DNA from 4 places in the Shewanella sp. SM32 genome. Region 4 is predicted to be linked to each of the others. Evidence: predicted binding sites of a transcription regulator. Region 4 holds the regulator's gene; each other region holds the start of a gene.

Region 1 (4,646 bases), on a different contig from region 4:
TTGCGTGGTGTATTGCCTGGTGCGCGGGTTGTGCCTTTGGGGGAACAAACTGGACTCAATGTTGGTTTATCCCTGCTAGGACGCGTACTCGATGGTAACGGCGTGCCTTTAGATGGTTTAGGCGCGTTGCAAACCGACCAACAAGCGCCAAGACATAGCGCTGCCATTAATCCTTTATCTCGCCGTGCCATTACTGAACCGCTGGACGTTGGCGTTCGCGCTATCAACGCTATGCTGACCGTGGGCAAAGGCCAACGTATGGGCTTGTTTGCGGGCTCAGGTGTCGGTAAGAGTGTGCTCTTAGGTATGATGACTCGCGGTACTACCGCCGACATTATTGTGGTTGGGCTAGTGGGTGAACGGGGCCGGGAAGTGAAAGAGTTTATTGAGGAAATTCTTGGTGAGAAAGGTCGAGCGCGTTCGGTCGTCGTTGCTGCGCCTGCGGATACATCGCCTTTGATGCGCCTTCGCGCCTGTGAAACCTCGACTCGTATTGCCGAATACTTCCGCGATTTAGGCTATAACGTTTTATTGCTTATGGACAGTTTAACGCGCTACGCCCAAGCGCAGCGTGAAATTGCTTTGGCTGTGGGTGAACCGCCTGCGACTAAAGGTTATCCGCCTTCTGTGTTTGCAAAATTGCCACGTTTAGTTGAGCGCGCCGGAAACGGTGGCCCTGGGCAAGGTTCAATTACGGCATTTTATACTGTGTTGACGGAAGGAGACGATCAACAGGATCCCATTGCCGATGCTTCGCGGGCGATCCTTGATGGTCACATTGTCTTGTCACGTTCGCTTGCGGATTCGGGGCACTATCCTGCGATTGATATTGAAGCTTCTATTAGCCGAGTCGCGCCTATGGTGATTTCCAATGAACATTTGGAGGCGATGCGCCGCGTGAAACAAACCTATTCTTTGTATCAGCAAAATCGAGATTTGATTTCTATTGGGGCCTATGCCCAAGGAAGCGATCCTCGCATTGATAATGCGATACGACTGCAGCCAGCAATGAATGCCTTTTTGCGACAAACCATGCGTGATGCATTTAGCTTTGCCGATAGCCAAGTCATGCTTGGGCAACTTGCTGCACAGTGCAAATAATGGCGTCATCGAATTAATCGAGGTCTAGTATGGCTAATGCCGATCCCTTGTTGTTAGTGTTAAAGCTTGCCAATGATGCCGAAGAACAAGCGGCGTTATTGTTAAAATCGGCGCAGTTAGAGTGTCAAAAACGGTTGAATCAACTCAGTGCTCTGAATAACTATCGCTTAGAATACATGAAGCAAATGCAATCCCAGCAAGGTCAAGCCATCAGTGCTAGTCACTATCACCAGTTTCACCGTTTTATTCGTCAGATCGATGACGCAATTATCCAGCAAAATCGCGTCGTAGCCGACGGTGAAAAGCAAAAAGAATATCGACAACAACATTGGTTGGAAAAGCAAAAAAAACGTAAGGCAGTAGAATTACTCTTAGCCAGTAAAGAGAAGAAGCGTCAAGTGGTTGAACAAAAAAGGGAGCAAAAAATGACCGATGAATTTGCTTCCCAGCAATTTTATCGCCGTCATCAACGTTAGTGAAATGATAGGCATCTTTACTGCTCGCGAGCCGGATAGGCTCTTTAGTTTTTTGTATTGATGGCATAAGCATCAATTTGACACCTCCCAGAGTTAATTCTTTTCGATATGCTGTCGTAAAACCTGATGTTTTGGCATCTTATTTGCTTTGATTTAGTCCATGACCCTGCAACCGCAGTGTTTAATTGACGTTTCTACCTAGCCATTTTCTTTTTTTGCTGGGTGATGTTTGGGAGCACTTATGCAACAAATGACCAATATCCTGTTAAGTAAAACAGGCAACTCTGCGGCCAATTCCGCTAAGACATCTTCCCAAGAGTCTAATAATGAAGACTTTTCATCTACACTTGCGTCAGTCACCGCTAGCTCATTTTCTATTTCTGCGTCTAAAAAAACCATTGCTAACACTGATGATACTGTGCAGGTTACCTCTGCGGATAAAGTAAAAGATGACGATATATCAACTGATGACGCCGACGTAAATCTCATTTTTGCCCAAATTAGCATGGCAAATGATATGAAGAAAACGGCATCAGATGGAGATAGTTTGCCGCTAGCATTTTTAAATGCTGAAGAAGATATAACTGGTGAAGAAAATATTGATACTTCATCAGCGTTATTAATCGGCTCAGCATTGGCATCTACTGTTTCTGCTGAGATTGAACTGGCATCAGATATAGATGCCGATGACGCGGGTTTTTCTGCTGAATTACAAAAGTTAGTTTCTACTAGCCCAGATATGGCAGCAATTTCAATCGCAGATGACGTGAAACCATCTTCTTTGACTGATAAGTCACTCGTACAAATTCTCCCCATAGACCCAAATATACTTGAAGTGTCAGCGGATAGTGATGCTGTGATTGATCCAAATTTGACCGATGACGCTTCAGAATTACCTTTAGAAGACACTGAGCTTGTCTCTGCCACTGAAGTCGGGGTGAGTATAGATGAGTCTTTAGTTGAGAATGAGGTCACACTTAATGCTGTGATTAATCAAGCGGGCTTAGCGAACAGTGCAACGATAAAGTCGGCAACCAACACTGCGGCAAAAGCAACGACTAGTAGCTCGACAGTGAATAGTCCCAATACGGCTAATATCGCGACCTCGGGAAATACTTTCGACCTGAATACCTTAGGCTCTTCAACTTCATCTGAACCATTAGATACAACATCTGTAACAGAAAGTGATCTTGATGGGAGTCCCAATTCCGATTTGGCTGCTAACCTATTACTGAAAGATGCTAAATTAACGGTTGCGATGGATATTCCCAGAGACGAAAGTTTTATGGATGATAGTAATACTTTCTCAGAACTTAAGTCGACATCATCCATACAGACACTCTCGATGTCACAATTAAATCGCCAAGAAACCATGCAAGTTCAGCTGTCATTGCGTCAAGGAGTAGAACAGCAAAACCAAATGCAGGAGATGATCCAACGATTTTCACCTGTAATGAAGCAGCAATTGATTACTATGGTGAGTCAAGGCATCCAACATGCGGAAATCCGGCTCGATCCCCCTGAGCTTGGGCATATGTTGGTAAAGATCCAAGTGCATGGCGACCAAACCCAAGTACAGTTCCATGTTACTCAGCCGCAAACGCGTGATCTGGTTGAACAAGCTATGCCAAGATTACGTGAGTTATTGCAAGAGCAAGGGATGCAGTTGGCTGACAGCCATGTTTCTCAAGGCGATCAAGGTGAGCGTCGGGAAGGTAGTTTCGGTGATGGCGGCAGTTCAAATGCGGCTGATATGGATGAAATCTCGGCAGAAGAGTTACATTTAGGTTTAAATCAAGCGATTAGTGTAACTTCAGGTATAGATTATTACGCTTAAGCAGGTAACCTATAGCAATGACTGACATAATTACGTTTCAAATAAAACTGTAATGAGTTTCCGCCTAAATTAAAGAGAATAGTGATGGCTAAGGAAGAATCGTTAGAACTTGAAAGTACTGAAGAGCCTAAGAGTAAGAAGAAACTATTTATTTTTGCTGGTGTAGGCGTTTTAGTCGCGCTGTTAATCGGTGGCGGTGTCTGGTTCTTTATGGGAAGCAGTACCGAAGAGGTTCCCGCCGTAGCAGCAGATAGTGCTGTTCAGGCTGAAGTACCAGCATCAGGAGAAGTAGCTACCGCATCATACGTGCCTATGCCACGTCCTTTTTTATTCAACTTACCAGGGCCTGATAGGGCTCGTTTAGTTGAGATTAAAGTGCAGCTTATGGTGCGTGGTACCGATGATGATGTGCTAACACAAAAACATATTCCGCTGATTGAAGATGCGCTTTTAACGACCTTTAGTGGTGCAGATGTGCAAAAGCTCAGCACGCAAGCGGGGAAAGATGAGTTACGGCAGTTAGCACTTTTGAGTGTGCAAAATACTCTACAGTCAGTAACTGGGCGTAAGGTTGTCGAGAAAGTACTATTTACCGGTTTTGTAATGCAATAATCCTTTAACTTCAGCACCAAAAGAGGCGAAGGCAATATAGTGAGTGATTTATTAAGCCAAGACGAAATTGATGCGCTATTGCACGGGGTTGATGACGTTGATGATGACGAAATTGACGCTGTTGGAGAAGATGCCCGTTCCTACGATTTCTCTTCCCAAGATCGAATAGTTCGTGGGCGTATGCCGACGCTGGAAATCGTGAATGAGCGTTTTGCGCGCCATTTGCGCATCAGCATGTTTAATATGATGCGCCGAGCGGCCGAAGTGTCGATCAACGGTGTACAGATGCTCAAGTTTGGTGAGTACGTACATACGCTTTTTGTTCCAACTAGCTTGAATATGGTGCGTTTTAGCCCACTCAAAGGCACAGCATTGATCACCATGGAAGCGCGACTGGTATTTATCCTAGTAGATAACTTCTTTGGTGGCGATGGGCGTTTCCATGCCAAGATTGAAGGGCGAGAATTTACGCCGACAGAAAGACGAATAGTGCAGTTACTGCTTAAGATTATATTTGAAGATTATAAAGATGCTTGGGCGCCCGTAATGGATGTTGAGTTTGATTATTTGGACTCTGAAGTCAATCCCGCCATGGCGAACATTGTTAGTCCTACCGAAGT
Region 2 (4,646 bases), on a different contig from region 4:
CAAAGGATTGGGAAATCCCCACCTTGAGCACGCCGCGGGTCGCATCATTTAAGTTATGCACGCTGGCTATCGCTTGTTCAGCGTCACGCAGCAGTTCTTCACCTTGCAGATACAGCAAATGCCCTGCTTCAGTCAGGCTTAAGCTGCGGGTGGTACGTTGAATTAATTGAACACCAAGTCTATGTTCAAGATCGGCGACTTGTGTACTGACCTTAGACTTAGAGATCCCAAGCCTTCTTGCGGCGGCACTAAAACTACCTGCTCTGGCCACATGAGTAAAAATCGCAATAGGTTCTAACAGTTCTAACATGGAAGTCGCCTTAAGCTGTTTACGACAATGATATTAACTTTCGGTGAGCAGCTATGGTTAGCGTAATCATCGCTTAAAAATAACCATAGCATTGATATCTCGCATCAAAATGATATAACGCAGAGATTTAGACCGAAAAAGTCCACTAAAGTAGGGGGTTATATCTGACTGATATGCCAGCTTTTAATTATATTTTAAGAGTATACCAAATATTCGTCTCTAGACTGTAACATTCCGAACTAAATCGCTGCAAGCCTAGCCTATAAGCCACATCAACTTAGCCATAAGGGTTGTCGCCACGATTAAACAGTAGTCAATAAAAAAGCCCCTAGTCGATAAATTGACTAGGGGCGTAGCATTCAAGTTTGACTCATGCACAAGGAGATAGAAGTTATTACAGTTAAAACTAAGGGCTATTCGCAAGGATTATTTACAAGAACTATTTGCAAGAACTATTCACGCAGTTCCTTGGTTGAGTTTTGTGTCAACACATAAGGCGCGAGTTCTGGTACTTCTTGGCGCAATTGATTTTCAAGCACTAACAGATTTTCAAATCGGTCGCACAAACGGTCAGCCCTAGCTTCTAATCCCTTAGATTGGCTCTCAATTTGTTGCTCAATATCTTGGCCTAAATTGTCCATTTTTTTGGAGAAGGTATCCATCTTGGCTTCAAAATTTTCACCGCCACCAGACATGATTTGGCCACCTAAGTTCATCATAATTGCGCCAATTGAATTCTGGACAATTTGTTCCATTTCCTGCTCGAATTCATCGTTAAATGTACTTTGCATCGAGTCTTCAGTCGCCCCTAAATAGAAGCTATCACCATTCTTGTAAGCCACTGAATCAACACGCTTTTGAATGCCAGCCATCATTTCATCAAATTTTGCACCAGCAGCATCACCCATTAAAGGTGTTAAGGCCATACCAACAGCTTTGGAAGCAAGAGATACTGCCTCATTCACCAGTTCAATCACTTCTGGCACTTGAGTCGAAACTTCATCGGCATATTGAGTAACCAATTTTTTCTGCTTGTCGGTTAAGTTAACTTGCTTACCTTCCACAAATAACTTGTCAACTTCGATACGATACTTTTCTGTGCCCTTCTCGCTCATGACCAATTTTTTAGGCTCGACCATAACGTCATAATTTAAGGAGACTTCACAGCGCTCATCTATTTTTGGCTCTGTTTGTGCTTGCGCCAGCTGTACGCTAGATGCTCCTAAAATCACGCCAGATAATGCAAATCCAGTTAATAACTTATTTAATTTCATTTTTGTTCGTCCTTTAATCTGAATAATTCGATAAACCTAAACTACTGAATAGCTTATAGCAGGAGACATGCCAACTTTATAACGATATGATTATGTTGGATTTTTAAAGTTAGCACTAAAAGGTCATTAGCGAAATTCGCTAACATTTAGTCTGATAGTGCTAATAAAAAACGAGAGATAAGACTAGAAAATAGAACGACCGAGACGCTGACTGAGATGCTCAAGCATCGCTGTGCCCGCAAGTGAGTTGCCATTATTATCGAGTTCTGGCGACCATACACAAATCGACAGTTCTCCAGGGATCACGGCAATAATACCGCCGCCGACGCCACTTTTACCTGGCATACCAACACGATAAGCAAACTCACCAGCACCATCATATAAGCCTGAGGTTGCCAACAGAGCGTTAAGTTGCCGAGTTTGCACTTGAGAAATAAGCTCAGTCCCTGTGATACTTTTGCCGCGATTAGCCAAATACAACATGGCCTTAGACAAGTCAGCACAATTCATCTTCAAGGCGCAATAATGAAAATAGGTGCGCAGCACAGTATCAACATCACCTTGAAAATTACCAAAGGACTTCATCAAATAAGCGATAGCCGCATTGCGCGCACTATGCTGATATTCTGAATCTGCTACTTGTTTATCGAAACACACTTTATCGTTTTGGCTTAATTGCCTGACTAACTCAAGCATTCTGTGTTTAGGTGCACCTAAACGACTCTGCAATAAGTCAGCAATCACTAACGCGCCAGCATTGATAAATGGGTTGCGCGGCTTGCCACGTTCTAACTCGACTTGTACTAAAGAGTTGAATGAATGGCCCGAAGGTTCTTTGCCAACACGGCTCCAGATTTCGGCTTCTTCATATAAAGTTAATGCTAAGGTTAAGCTGAAAACTTTGGAGATACTTTGAATCGAAAACGGCTCAAGGTAATCGCCCGCACCTAAGGTTTCGCCATCAACGGTTGTGACGGCAATGCCTAATTTGCCAGCATCAACGCTGGCCAGTGCGGGGATATAATTTGCAACCTTTCCTTGGCCGAGCAAGGGTCGAACTTTCTCGACCACTTCCTCAAGTAATGCCAACTCGGGCATTAACCCCACCAAATGTCGTACAGTTCGCTAACTTCAACCTGAGACACTTTTTGGGTCGCCCAGAATGCCTTAACTGCAGCAATATCTTCTTCGGTACATTTACCAATCGTTTGGGTGGCGATAATGCCTTCCCATTCGATGTGGCCGCCGCCATGGAAACCTAATTTACGGGTTTCGATCACTTCATCGATGAATTTATCTACAGTTGCATCGATATCGGCTTCAGATACTGATGCATCAAAAGTCCAAGCCATATCGAAACCTAACTCTTGGAATTCATCAACGCGCATTTTCTTACGTAAACGACGGCTACGATTAGTTGCCATAGTGATTTTCCCTTTTGTGTTTAAAATTAGCTAAAATTGAGTTCGTGATTAAGCGATACGCTCAAACATCAGATCCCATACACCGTGACCCAGTCTATGGCCGCGGGCTTCAAACTTTGTCAATGGACGATGATCAGGACGCGGCACCACACTGCCGTCGGCCGACTGGTTTTGATAACCCGGAGCGACTTGCATCACCTCTAACATATGCTCGCTGTACCCTTCCCAGTCAGTGGCCATATGGAACACACCGCCAATTTTTAGCTTGCGACGAATAAGTTCGGCAAATTCAGCTTGTACGATGCGGCGTTTATGGTGACGTTTTTTATGCCAAGGATCTGGGAAGAACAATTGCACTCGGGCTAATGAACCGTCAGCAATCGCATGTTCTAATACCTCCATGGCATCGTGATGATACACACGTAAATTAGTCACACCAGCAATGGCGGCATCACTGAGGCAAGAGCCTACACCCGGTTTATGTACTTCAATACCAATGAAATTTTGCTCTGGTGCATCTTTAGCCATTTGTACTAAAGAGGCGCCCATGCCAAAGCCAATTTCCAGCACAGTATCAGCTTCACGACCAAAAACGTCGCTTAGTACCAATGGCACTGGGCTGTAATCTAAACCCATTGTTGGCCACTGGCTTTCAATAGCGTGTGCTTGGCCTTTGGTTAGGCGACCTTCTCTCAGGACAAAGCTTCTGATCTTGCGCAGATACTTGCCTTCTTCATTAAATTCAGCGGTAGTGACTTCGCTCATTTTTGCCTCGTCTAGTGGACAACACCATCATAAAAGAAGGGCATTATCCAAAGTTCAACATACAGTGCAAGCACTAATGGGGCGAAAGTATACCAAGATTATTTAAGAGTGCGAATTTAGCAGCGATTTTTAGCTTTAGAGCCCTTGCCAACTTATCTTTGACGCTTGTCTAAGAAGATAACTGCCGCTACACTGCGCCGATGAAATCTACAGCCTCCTTCGCTACACGTATCGTCTCTTGGTACGACAATCACGGTCGTAAAACCCTCCCTTGGCAGCAAGATAAAACCCCATATCGCGTATGGGTTTCTGAAATCATGCTGCAACAAACTCAGGTTGCGACTGTTATTCCCTATTATCTTAAATTTATGGCGCGTTTTCCCGATGTGTTAGCACTTGCTAACGCGCCAGACGATGAGGTATTACATCATTGGACCGGTCTTGGCTATTACGCTAGGGCGCGTAATCTGCATAAAGCAGCCAAAATAATCCGCGATGATTATCAGGGATTATTTCCAACACATTTTGAACAAGTGCTCGCACTACCCGGCATCGGCCGCTCGACGGCAGGCGCAGTATTGTCATTGTCACTTGGGCAACATCACCCCATTCTCGATGGCAACGTAAAACGTGTATTAGCAAGACATGGGGCAATCGCAGGTTGGCCAGGGCAAAAGACGGTTGAAGAGCAACTTTGGCAACTGACGGATGCCTTCACACCGCAGCAAGATATTCAGAAATATAATCAAGCCATGATGGATATCGGCGCCAGTATTTGCACTCGTAGCAAACCTAACTGTGCCGCTTGCCCTGTAGCGATTGATTGCAAAGCTCAACTGATTGGCAGACAAACCGATTTCCCTGGCAAAAAGC
Region 3 (4,646 bases), on a different contig from region 4:
TTCACCGGTTTTAAAAATGTAGAGACAACTTATGAGAGCCCTATAAAAAATGGGCATCGTCATTTGATTAAGGTAACGCGGAATCGTCCATTTATTGCCTGCCAATCGGATATACGAACAATGGGCTTACGTGCAAGTATTCGCCTTCATTGCCCATTGGATAAGATGCATATTATCTTGTCATTGCTGATGACGCAGTTACCTGATTCTGAAATCCGTGTATTTAAAAATGAGCGCGTGTTAGATGGCGTACCATTTGCGTCATTTGAGTCAGGCGAACCTGCCCAACTGGCAGATTTTGCCCCTGACAATAAACAGCCTAGTTGAATAAAGCGTGGACACTTAACAATAATGGCGCGGTAGTTAACTTCCGACTATATAGGTGGTTTTTCTGCTGCATCCATGTTTAGTTTAGATCGTTTTTTAACCATCTATTTCTATTGTTGCTGTTGCCGCGGTGTCTGGCGTGCCTTCTCTGAATGATAAAAGAGTGGTTGGCGATGATGCCTATTTAGAGAACAACGCGATGATTGAATCAGAATAAAAGTTGTATATACCTTCAAAATACAAAAAGCCTCGATAGCGTTGCTATCGAGGCTTTTATATTTTCTGTATCAATTACATAAAGCGAGCTGGTTGTATAGCGCTAGCCATTACAGGCTGTAGTACATTTCAAACTCAAGTGGGTGAGTTGTACGTGCTACGCGCTCAGCTTCTGCTGTTTTCAGTACGATATAAGATTGGATGAAATCTTCACTGAACACGCCGCCTTTAGTCAGGAACTCATGGTCAGCTTGCAGATTTTCAAGGGCGTTTTCTAATGACGTTGCCACTTGTGGGATTTCAGCCGCTTCTTCTGGAGGCAGATCGTATAGATCTTTGTCCATCGCTTCACCTGGGTGGATCTTGTTTTGGATACCGTCAAGGCCTGCCATCAGCAGCGCTGCGAAACCTAAGTATGGGTTTGCATGTGGATCAGGGAAACGTGCTTCGATACGACGGCCTTTAGGGCTTGGTACCACTGGAATACGGATTGATGCAGAGCGGTTACGTGCAGAGTAGGCCAACATAACAGGTGCTTCAAAGTGTGGCACTAAACGCTTGTAAGAGTTAGTGCTTGGGTTAGTGAAAGCGTTCAGCGCGCGAGCGTGCTTGATGATACCACCAATGTAGTACAGCGCCGTTTCACTTAAACCTGCGTATTTGTCGCCAGCGAACAAGTTAACACCGTCTTTCGCCAGAGATTGGTGAACGTGCATGCCGCTACCGTTGTCACCAACGATGGGTTTAGGCATGAAAGTCGCAGTCTTGCCATAAGCGTGTGCCATGTTGTGCACTACGTACTTCAGAATTTGGATTTCATCCGCTTTCTTAGTCAAGGTGTTGAAGCGAGTGGCGATTTCGTTTTGACCTGCAGTCGCCACTTCGTGGTGATGCGCTTCAACCACTTGGCCCATTTCTTCGAGCACTAAACACATAGCGCTACGTAGATCTTGTGATGAGTCAACCGGTGCAACTGGGAAGTAACCGCCTTTAACAAATGGACGGTGACCTGTGTTGCCGCCTTCGTAGCTAGTGCCTGAGTTCCAAGCCGCTTCTTTAGCGTCGATCTTAACGAAACAACCTGACATGTCAGTACCGAAACGGACATCGTCAAATAGGAAGAATTCTGGTTCTGGTCCAATCAATACAGTATCAGCGATACCAGTAGAGATCAGGTAAGCTTCTGCTTTTTTAGCAATTGAACGTGGGTCACGGTCGTAACCTGTCATAGTGCCGGGTTCAAGAATGTCACAACGGATCAGCGCTGTGGTTTCTTCGGTGAAAGGATCCAGTACGAATGTCGTTGGATCTGGCATCAGTACCATGTCTGATTCGTTAATGCCCTTCCAACCTGCGATAGAAGAACCGTCAAACATTTTGCCGTCTTCGAAGAAATCAGCATCTACCTGATGAGAAGGAATAGATACGTGCTGCTCTTTACCTTTAGTGTCGGTAAAACGTAAATCAACGAACTTAACTTCTAATTCTTCAAGTTGCTTTAAAACTGATTCAACTGACATTCTCAAGCCTCCGGTAGGGTAAAGGGATGCCCCTTCTATAATCTTTTAACTCAAGTGATTTATCTTGAGCCAAACTTACGAGCTATATAGCGATATCCATGCCAATAATTTAACTTACTGATTAACATGGTTTAAAATCTTTGCTGCACTTAATTGGATTCGCGTGTGCACCATAATAGTGCTTTTGTCTGTGGCATTTTGGTGCATTACTCCATTTTGGTGCGCACTGAATTGATTCATGCAAACCTTAAGCTGGGATGCACAGCGATAACATGCACCGCTTATATGGCACTGAGATGGCAATAATGCTTTGGCTTTCACTATCTCAGTAAGTACCGCCTCTGTGAAGCTCGCACATACTTGCAGCACTGCACGGGACTATTTACCACCGCATAACCGCCGCATAATTGTCATAAAACCACGCTAGTCTGTCCAACTATGCCACGCATTATCAATCCAATAGTGGTTTATTATCATATTATTAGGAAAGAGTTCGTTCTCATGTGCGAAATGTCTTTGCTGTTCACAGGCCAAGTGAAATCAGTGATGCGTAAAAGGTATCCCGTGACAATGAAGTGAGTCTTAATGCCATCGGGTGTAAACGCCAACATGAACGTTAGATTAAGTGTGCCGCAGAATTTATTGCAGTGTGTTCACGTGGTAATTTCTCTGTGTCTAAGTCGATTTTGCTGATGCTTAAATCGACATTAGCAGTGCTAACATTGAATACGAAAAATAGCAAATTCAGCTGCTTAACTCGGATTTTTCCTATGAATATGGCAATTAAACAGAGCGTTAACTCTGGCTACAGAGGATTTCACTCAGTGGATGATTGGCGGAAATTACCCAAGGATTGGCGGATTGTTTTATAAGTGTTCAAAAATAATCCTGTGCGCCAAGGCCGCTCTGGAGTAGAATGGCACGCTTTTTATTGTGGTAGATCGAGCTAGATCACCATAACGAATTACTGAAATATCCCTATTTTTGTTTGATGGTAAGAGGTTTATCCGTGCTAGAGAATTTACGTAACATCGCCATTATTGCACACGTTGACCATGGCAAAACGACCCTGGTAGACAAGTTGCTGTCACAGTCAGGCACCCTTGCAACCCGAGGAGAAGCCACTGAGCGGGTGATGGACTCCAACGATCTTGAAAAGGAACGTGGGATCACGATTCTGGCAAAGAATACTGCCATCAAGTGGAACGACTACCGTATTAACATCGTTGATACCCCAGGCCACGCCGATTTCGGTGGTGAGGTTGAGCGTGTTCTGTCTATGGTTGACTCAGTATTATTGCTAGTTGATGCCGTTGACGGTCCAATGCCACAAACTCGCTTCGTAACGAAGAAAGCGTTTGCTCAAGGCTTAAAGCCAATCGTTGTTATCAACAAAATTGACCGTCCAGGTGCACGCCCAGATTGGGTTATTGACCAAGTATTCGACCTGTTCGATAACTTAGGTGCAACTGACGAGCAGTTAGATTTCCCGATCGTTTACGCTTCTGCGTTAAACGGTTTTGCAACTTTAGATCCGGATGTAGCGAGCGATGATATGACGCCGCTGTTCCAAACTATCGTTGAAAAAGTATCTTTCCCAGATGCTGACGCCGAAGGCGCGTTCCAGATGCAAATTTCGCAAATCGACTACAACTCATACGTGGGTGTTATCGGTATCGGCCGCATCAAGCGTGGTAGCGTTAAAACTAACCAACAAGTGACTATTATTGGCGCTGATGGCAAAACTCGTAACGGTAAAATGGGCCAAGTATTAGGTTACATGGGTCTAGACCGTACTGAAGTTGAAATTGCTAACGCTGGCGACATCGTTGCTATCACTGGTTTAGGCGAGCTGAAAATTTCTGACACTATCTGTGCCGTTGGTGCAGTAGAAGCTATGCCACCTTTGACTGTTGATGAACCTACTCTGACCATGACTTTCCAAGTTAATACTTCACCTTTTGCAGGTAAAGAAGGTAAGTATGTGACTTCACGTAACATTCTGGAGCGTCTGCAAACAGAATTAGTCCACAACGTGGCACTGCGTGTTGAAGAAACAGAAAGTCCAGATCGCTTCCGTGTATCTGGCCGTGGTGAATTGCATTTATCAATCTTGATTGAAAACATGCGTCGTGAAGGTTACGAGTTAGCCGTATCACGTCCAGAAGTTATTCTGAAAACTATCGACGGTGAACTGTGTGAACCATTTGAAACCTTGACTGTTGACGTTGAAGAAGAAGATCAAGGCACAGTAATCGAGAAATTAGGTACCCGTAAAGCTGAAATGAAAGACATGCAGCTTGATGGTAAAGGTCGTGTACGTATCGACTTCATCATCCCAAGCCGTGGTTTAATCGGTTTCCAAACTGAGTTTATGACTGCGACTTCTGGTACTGGTCTAATTTATCACTCATTCGACCATTACGGTCCACATAAAGGTGGCGATATCGGTCAACGCGCTAACGGCGTATTGATCTCTAACGCAACGGGTAAGGCATTGACCTTCGCACTGTTCGGTCTACAAGATCGCGGTCGTCTCTTTATCGGCCATGCCGCTGAAGTATACGAAGGCCAAGTGGTTGG
Region 4 (4,646 bases):
GACAGATTTGCCTGAGCCTGAGCGGCCCGACACTATGACCAGTTTCATCCAGTGATTACCTGATAGAGTTCCGTTTCATCATGCGTCTTGCGTAATTGCTTTAATATTTGCTTGTCGCTCAGCTTTTCGGCCATGCAAGACAAGGTACTTAAGTGCTGCTGACATTGGTCTGCAGGCACCAGTAGTGCAAATAAAATATCAACAGGTTGCTTATCGATAGCATCAAATGCTATCGGCTCTTCACACTTAATTAGTATGGCAATGGGCTGATCTATATCGGCTAGTCGACCATGTGGAATGGCGATGCCGTTACCTATACCTGTGCTCCCCATCTTTTCGCGCGCCACTAGGCTTTCGAATATCTCTTGAGATGAGAGGGTCGGGTACTGGGCAGCGACTAAGTCGCTGATGAGTTCCAGTACCTTTTTCTTGCTGCCCGGAGTGGCGCAGGTAGTGCACTCCGGCCGCAGTATGGTACAAAGTTCCATTATTAGTGTTTTGTTAACTTCTCTTTGTGTTTAATAACCTGACGGTCAAGCTTGTCAATCAGGGCGTCTATAGCGGCATACATGTCAGCATGCTCTGAAGTAGCAAAAACTTCACCACCTATGAGGTTTATTCTCGCTTCGGCAATCTGTTGCATTTTCTCAACATTGAGCACAACGTGCACATTATTGATCTGTTCGAAATGGCGTTCAAGTTTTGAAAACTTTTCTTCTACATATGCACGTAACGATTCGGTAATTTCGACATGGTGTCCACTTAGGTTTATTTGCATAGAAACGTCCTCCGATATCCACTGTAGGTTATAAACTTTTACGCTGATTAGAAGGTGGAATAAGCATAGCCTCTCGGTACTTCGCAATGGTTCTGCGGGCTACGTTGATCCCTTGTTCTGCCAGAAGTTGTGCCATCTTACTATCGCTTAATGGTTTTTTCTGGTTTTCCGCTGCCACCAGTTTCTTTATAAAGGCTCTGATTGCTGTGGATGAGCACTCACCACCATCGTCAGTACCGACGTGGCTAGAGAAGAAGTATTTTAGTTCAAAAAGTCCCTTAGGGGTATGCATGTATTTTTGAGTTGTGACCCGTGAGATGGTGGACTCATGCATTTCTACCGCTTCGGCAATATCGTTAAGCACCATAGGCTTCATGGCTTCTTCACCATACTCAAAGAAACCTTGCTGATATTGCACTATGCAATTAGCAACTTTAAGCAAAGTATCGTTACGGCTTTCTAAGCTCTTAATAAACCATTTAGCCTCTTGCAGATGGCCGCGAATAAATTGGCTATCGGCTTGGTTTTTGGTACTGCGTGCCATAGAAGCATAATGTTGATTTACATTGATTTTTGGCATGCAGTCAGGATTAAGCTCAACGACCCAGCGGCCATTTTTCTTCGACACAGACACATCTGGGATAACGTATTCGTCATTATTGGGCGTGATCAACAAACCTGGGCGAGGATTGAGGGTTTGGATAAGTGCTATACCATCCCTTAATTCATCTTCTTTTAATTTAGTCTTACGCATCAATAACCTAAAATCACGGGCGGCGATCAGATCTAAATGATCTTTGATCAGCATACGGGCGTTTTCTAGGTTGGGAGTATCAGCGGCGAAATGCGACAGTTGGATCAGCAGGCATTCACTTAAATCGCGGGCGGCAACGCCTATGGGATCAAAATGCTGAATACGCTTGAGTACGGCTTCGACTTCGTCAAGCTCAACTTCAGGATTGCCCATGGCTTCGAGAATTTCTTCAGTGCTTTGGGTGAGATAGCCCTGATCGTCGATGGCATCAATAATGGCGGTGGCAATGGCTAAATCGGTTTCAGAAAACGGCGTGAGGTTTTTTTGCCATTCTAAGTGTTCGTACAAACCTTCACTGGTCTCGCCTTGGAAGGGCATATCGTCTTCACGACTGCCGCCGGGGCCTGAGTTTGGGGAGGCGGTAAACACTTCATCCCATGTGGTGTCCATGGGGAGCTCATCGGGCATGGATTCTTTGGTTAGCGACTCTGCCGTATCTATGGTGGAGCTGTCTTTTTCTGGTGGCAGAGTGCTAGATTCACTGAAATCCGTATCGGATAGCGTTTGGTTTACAGGGGTTTTAGTGGCGTCGAATTGATCCTCTTCCAGCTCGAGAAGGGGATTAGAATCTAATGCTTGCTGGATCTCTTGCTGCAGTTCTAATGACGACAGTTGCAACAGACGTATAGCCTGTTGTAGTTGTGGCGTCATGGTTAACTGTTGACCCAGTTTGAGCTGGAGTGACGCTTTCATGTTACCGCTGATCCCTACGTTATTATTGTTGGATGAGGTCGCTTATTATCATTTTGAGTGAAGCCCAATGGCGGTATAAATTGCCTCCATTGGCTTCGCTCGATTAACTATAGCCTGAATTGTTCACCTAAGTACACAGCCCTAACTTGCTGATTGTCTAAGATCTCTGCTGGAGTTCCTTCGGCAATCAGGTTTCCGTGACTCACAATATAAGCATGTTCACATACATCTAATGTCTCGCGGACATTATGGTCTGTGATCAGTACGCCAAGGCCGCGACTTTTGAGTTGTTCGATAATCTTCTTGATGTCGATAACCGAAATAGGATCGACGCCGGCAAACGGTTCATCGAGCAAAATGAACTTAGGATTAGCGGCTAAAGCCCGCGCAATTTCGACGCGACGACGTTCGCCACCCGACAATGACATGCCTTGGCTGTCACGGATGTGGGTGATATGAAACTCTTCGAGCAGATGTTCTAGTTCTTCTTCTCGTTCTTCGTTTTTAAGTTCTTTACGAGTTTGCAGTACGGCCATGATGTTGTCATGAACAGTTAGCTTACGAAAGATACTGGCTTCCTGCGGTAAGTAACCTATGCCTTTGCGGGCACGCAGATGCATAGGATCTGCGGTTAAATCATCATCGTCGATAAAGATATGCCCCTTATCGCTCTTCACTAGCCCGACAACCATGTAAAAGGTCGTGGTTTTACCGGCACCGTTTGGACCGAGTAGGCCAACGACTTGACCGGTTTTTACCGTCAGACTGACGTCTTTAACCACTTGGCGACTCTTGTAACTTTTTGCCAGATTTTGTGCTCTTAAGGTGATTTGGGTCATTTAGAGTCCTGCTTTTTTACAGGTTTATCCGCTGGAGCATCTGATTTAGCATCATCTTGATAGTTTTCTGGCTGAATAATAGTGATCACGCGATCGTCACCACTGCCAGTACTCTCGGCCATCAATTTCTGTTGAATCATGTTATAGCGGATTAAATTGCCTGTAACTTGGCTACCCGCTTGATCTAATGACGCCATACCTTTCAGAGTTAAGGTGCGGCTTGCCATATCGTAACGAATTTCTTTCGCGCTCGCCGATGCAGGACGGCCATCGTCTAATATCTGGCTATACGTAGCAGGGTTGCCTGTGGCGACTAAAGTTTTGCTATTTTCACCTTCAGCGGAAAATGCACGCAGTTCATTTGCTTGGATTTTTATTGAGCCTTGGGTAACTTCCACCGGACCAAAGAAGATGATCTGGTTGTTTTTGATATCCGCAGTTTGGCTCACAGCTTTAATTTTGACTTCTTGCTTTAAGTCGCCCACTTTCGCGAAAGCACTCATGCTCATAATTAGCATTAGGCTGGCAAGTAATACGTTATTTTGCTTCATATGTTCCTACTACCTGACTGGTCAATTGCACTTCTTGCGCGTTGAGGTCGGCATAAAGGCCTTGGCCTTGAATATTAAAATCTTTCCCTGTGACGTAAATGGTACGGTCAGAGGTCATTATCATAGTGTTGAGATCGAGTTCCAGATAACTGGTGGACAAGGTCTGAATCGGTTCTTCTGGGCTAATGGCATCGATAATAACATTATTTTCTAATACAACCTTGCCAGTTTCCTTGTTTAGCTTGCCCTGATCTGCCCTGAGTTGCCATTGTGCTTTACCTTGGTCTGGATAAACAAGATAAACAGGTTGAGTAAAGAAAGTTTGATTCGTTGAATCATAATGTTCCATGTGTTTCGCCGTCACACGGCTATTCACTAGTCCTTGCTCATTGAACTCAACACTGCGCAGATCTTCAACGATGAAATCTGGGGTATTTTGATCTTTTACTCTGTTATCGGAATCACCGCTGTGTTTGTTCTGGACCTGCCAGTAAAGCGCTAGTGCGGTTCCAAAAAAAGCGATAATCGCGAGTGTCACACGACTCATATACTCATTCCATGGGCCGAAGTGAATTTATTTTGACTTAGGAGTAACAGATCTGTGAGTTCACGCAGTGCACCGTGGCCACCATTGAGCGTAGTCACAAAATGGGCGTGTTGGCGTACATAGGGGTGGCCGTCAGCAACACTGACCGCTAAACCGACGACATTCATCACGGGGAGATCGACAATATCATCACCGATATAAGCCACTTCTTCTGGGGTGACACCATAAAGTGCGAGCAATGCTTCATAGGGCTCGAACTTATTGTCTACGCCTTGGTAAATATGGGTAACACCAAGGGCTGTCATACGGTTTTCAACGATTTTGGATTGACGTCCTGTGATCACGGCGAGGTTGAAACCGCTGGTGAGTAGTGAGCGCACGCCATAACCGTCACGGGTATGGAAGGCTTTGAGCTCTTCGCCGC

Evidence for each region. The regulator sigma-54, encoded in region 4, starts transcription at its own class of promoters, with help from an activator protein. The targets are predictions, from matches to a motif close to GTTGGCACGNNNNTNGNNT.
Region 1: a site for sigma-54 is predicted at 1,708-1,726, ahead of L5M10_RS07310 (flagellar hook-length control protein FliK). Genes of this name have one in related genera too.
Region 2: a site for sigma-54 is predicted at 1,641-1,659, ahead of L5M10_RS10410 (YggN family protein). Genes of this name have one in related genera too.
Region 3: a site for sigma-54 is predicted at 2,151-2,169, ahead of glnA (glutamate--ammonia ligase). Genes of this name have one in related genera too.

What each region holds. Positions count from the first base shown of each region.
Region 1 is NZ_JAKKRO010000013.1:12,504-17,149, forward strand. It holds gene fliI (flagellar protein export ATPase FliI) at 1-1,101, shown strand, start outside; gene fliJ (flagellar export protein FliJ) at 1,131-1,577, shown strand; gene L5M10_RS07310 (flagellar hook-length control protein FliK) at 1,819-3,414, shown strand; gene fliL (flagellar basal body-associated protein FliL) at 3,499-4,026, shown strand; gene fliM (flagellar motor switch protein FliM) at 4,066-4,646, shown strand, end outside.
Region 2 is NZ_JAKKRO010000020.1:46,366-51,011, forward strand. It holds gene L5M10_RS10405 (LysR family transcriptional regulator) at 1-310, opposite strand, end outside; gene L5M10_RS10410 (YggN family protein) at 763-1,584, opposite strand; gene glsB (glutaminase B) at 1,768-2,682, opposite strand; gene L5M10_RS10420 (YggL family protein) at 2,682-3,008, opposite strand; gene trmB (tRNA (guanosine(46)-N7)-methyltransferase TrmB) at 3,057-3,773, opposite strand; gene mutY (A/G-specific adenine glycosylase) at 3,974-4,646, shown strand, end outside.
Region 3 is NZ_JAKKRO010000007.1:57,358-62,003, forward strand. It holds gene L5M10_RS04605 (hypothetical protein) at 1-327, shown strand, start outside; gene glnA (glutamate--ammonia ligase) at 654-2,063, opposite strand; gene typA (translational GTPase TypA) at 3,073-4,646, shown strand, end outside.
Region 4 is NZ_JAKKRO010000024.1:48,472-53,117, reverse strand. It holds gene rapZ (RNase adapter RapZ) at 1-48, opposite strand, end outside; gene ptsN (PTS IIA-like nitrogen regulatory protein PtsN) at 45-488, opposite strand; gene hpf (ribosome hibernation promoting factor) at 491-778, opposite strand; gene L5M10_RS11765 (RNA polymerase factor sigma-54) at 807-2,285, opposite strand; gene lptB (LPS export ABC transporter ATP-binding protein) at 2,393-3,124, opposite strand; gene lptA (lipopolysaccharide transport periplasmic protein LptA) at 3,121-3,675, opposite strand; gene lptC (LPS export ABC transporter periplasmic protein LptC) at 3,662-4,222, opposite strand; gene kdsC (3-deoxy-manno-octulosonate-8-phosphatase KdsC) at 4,219-4,646, opposite strand, start outside.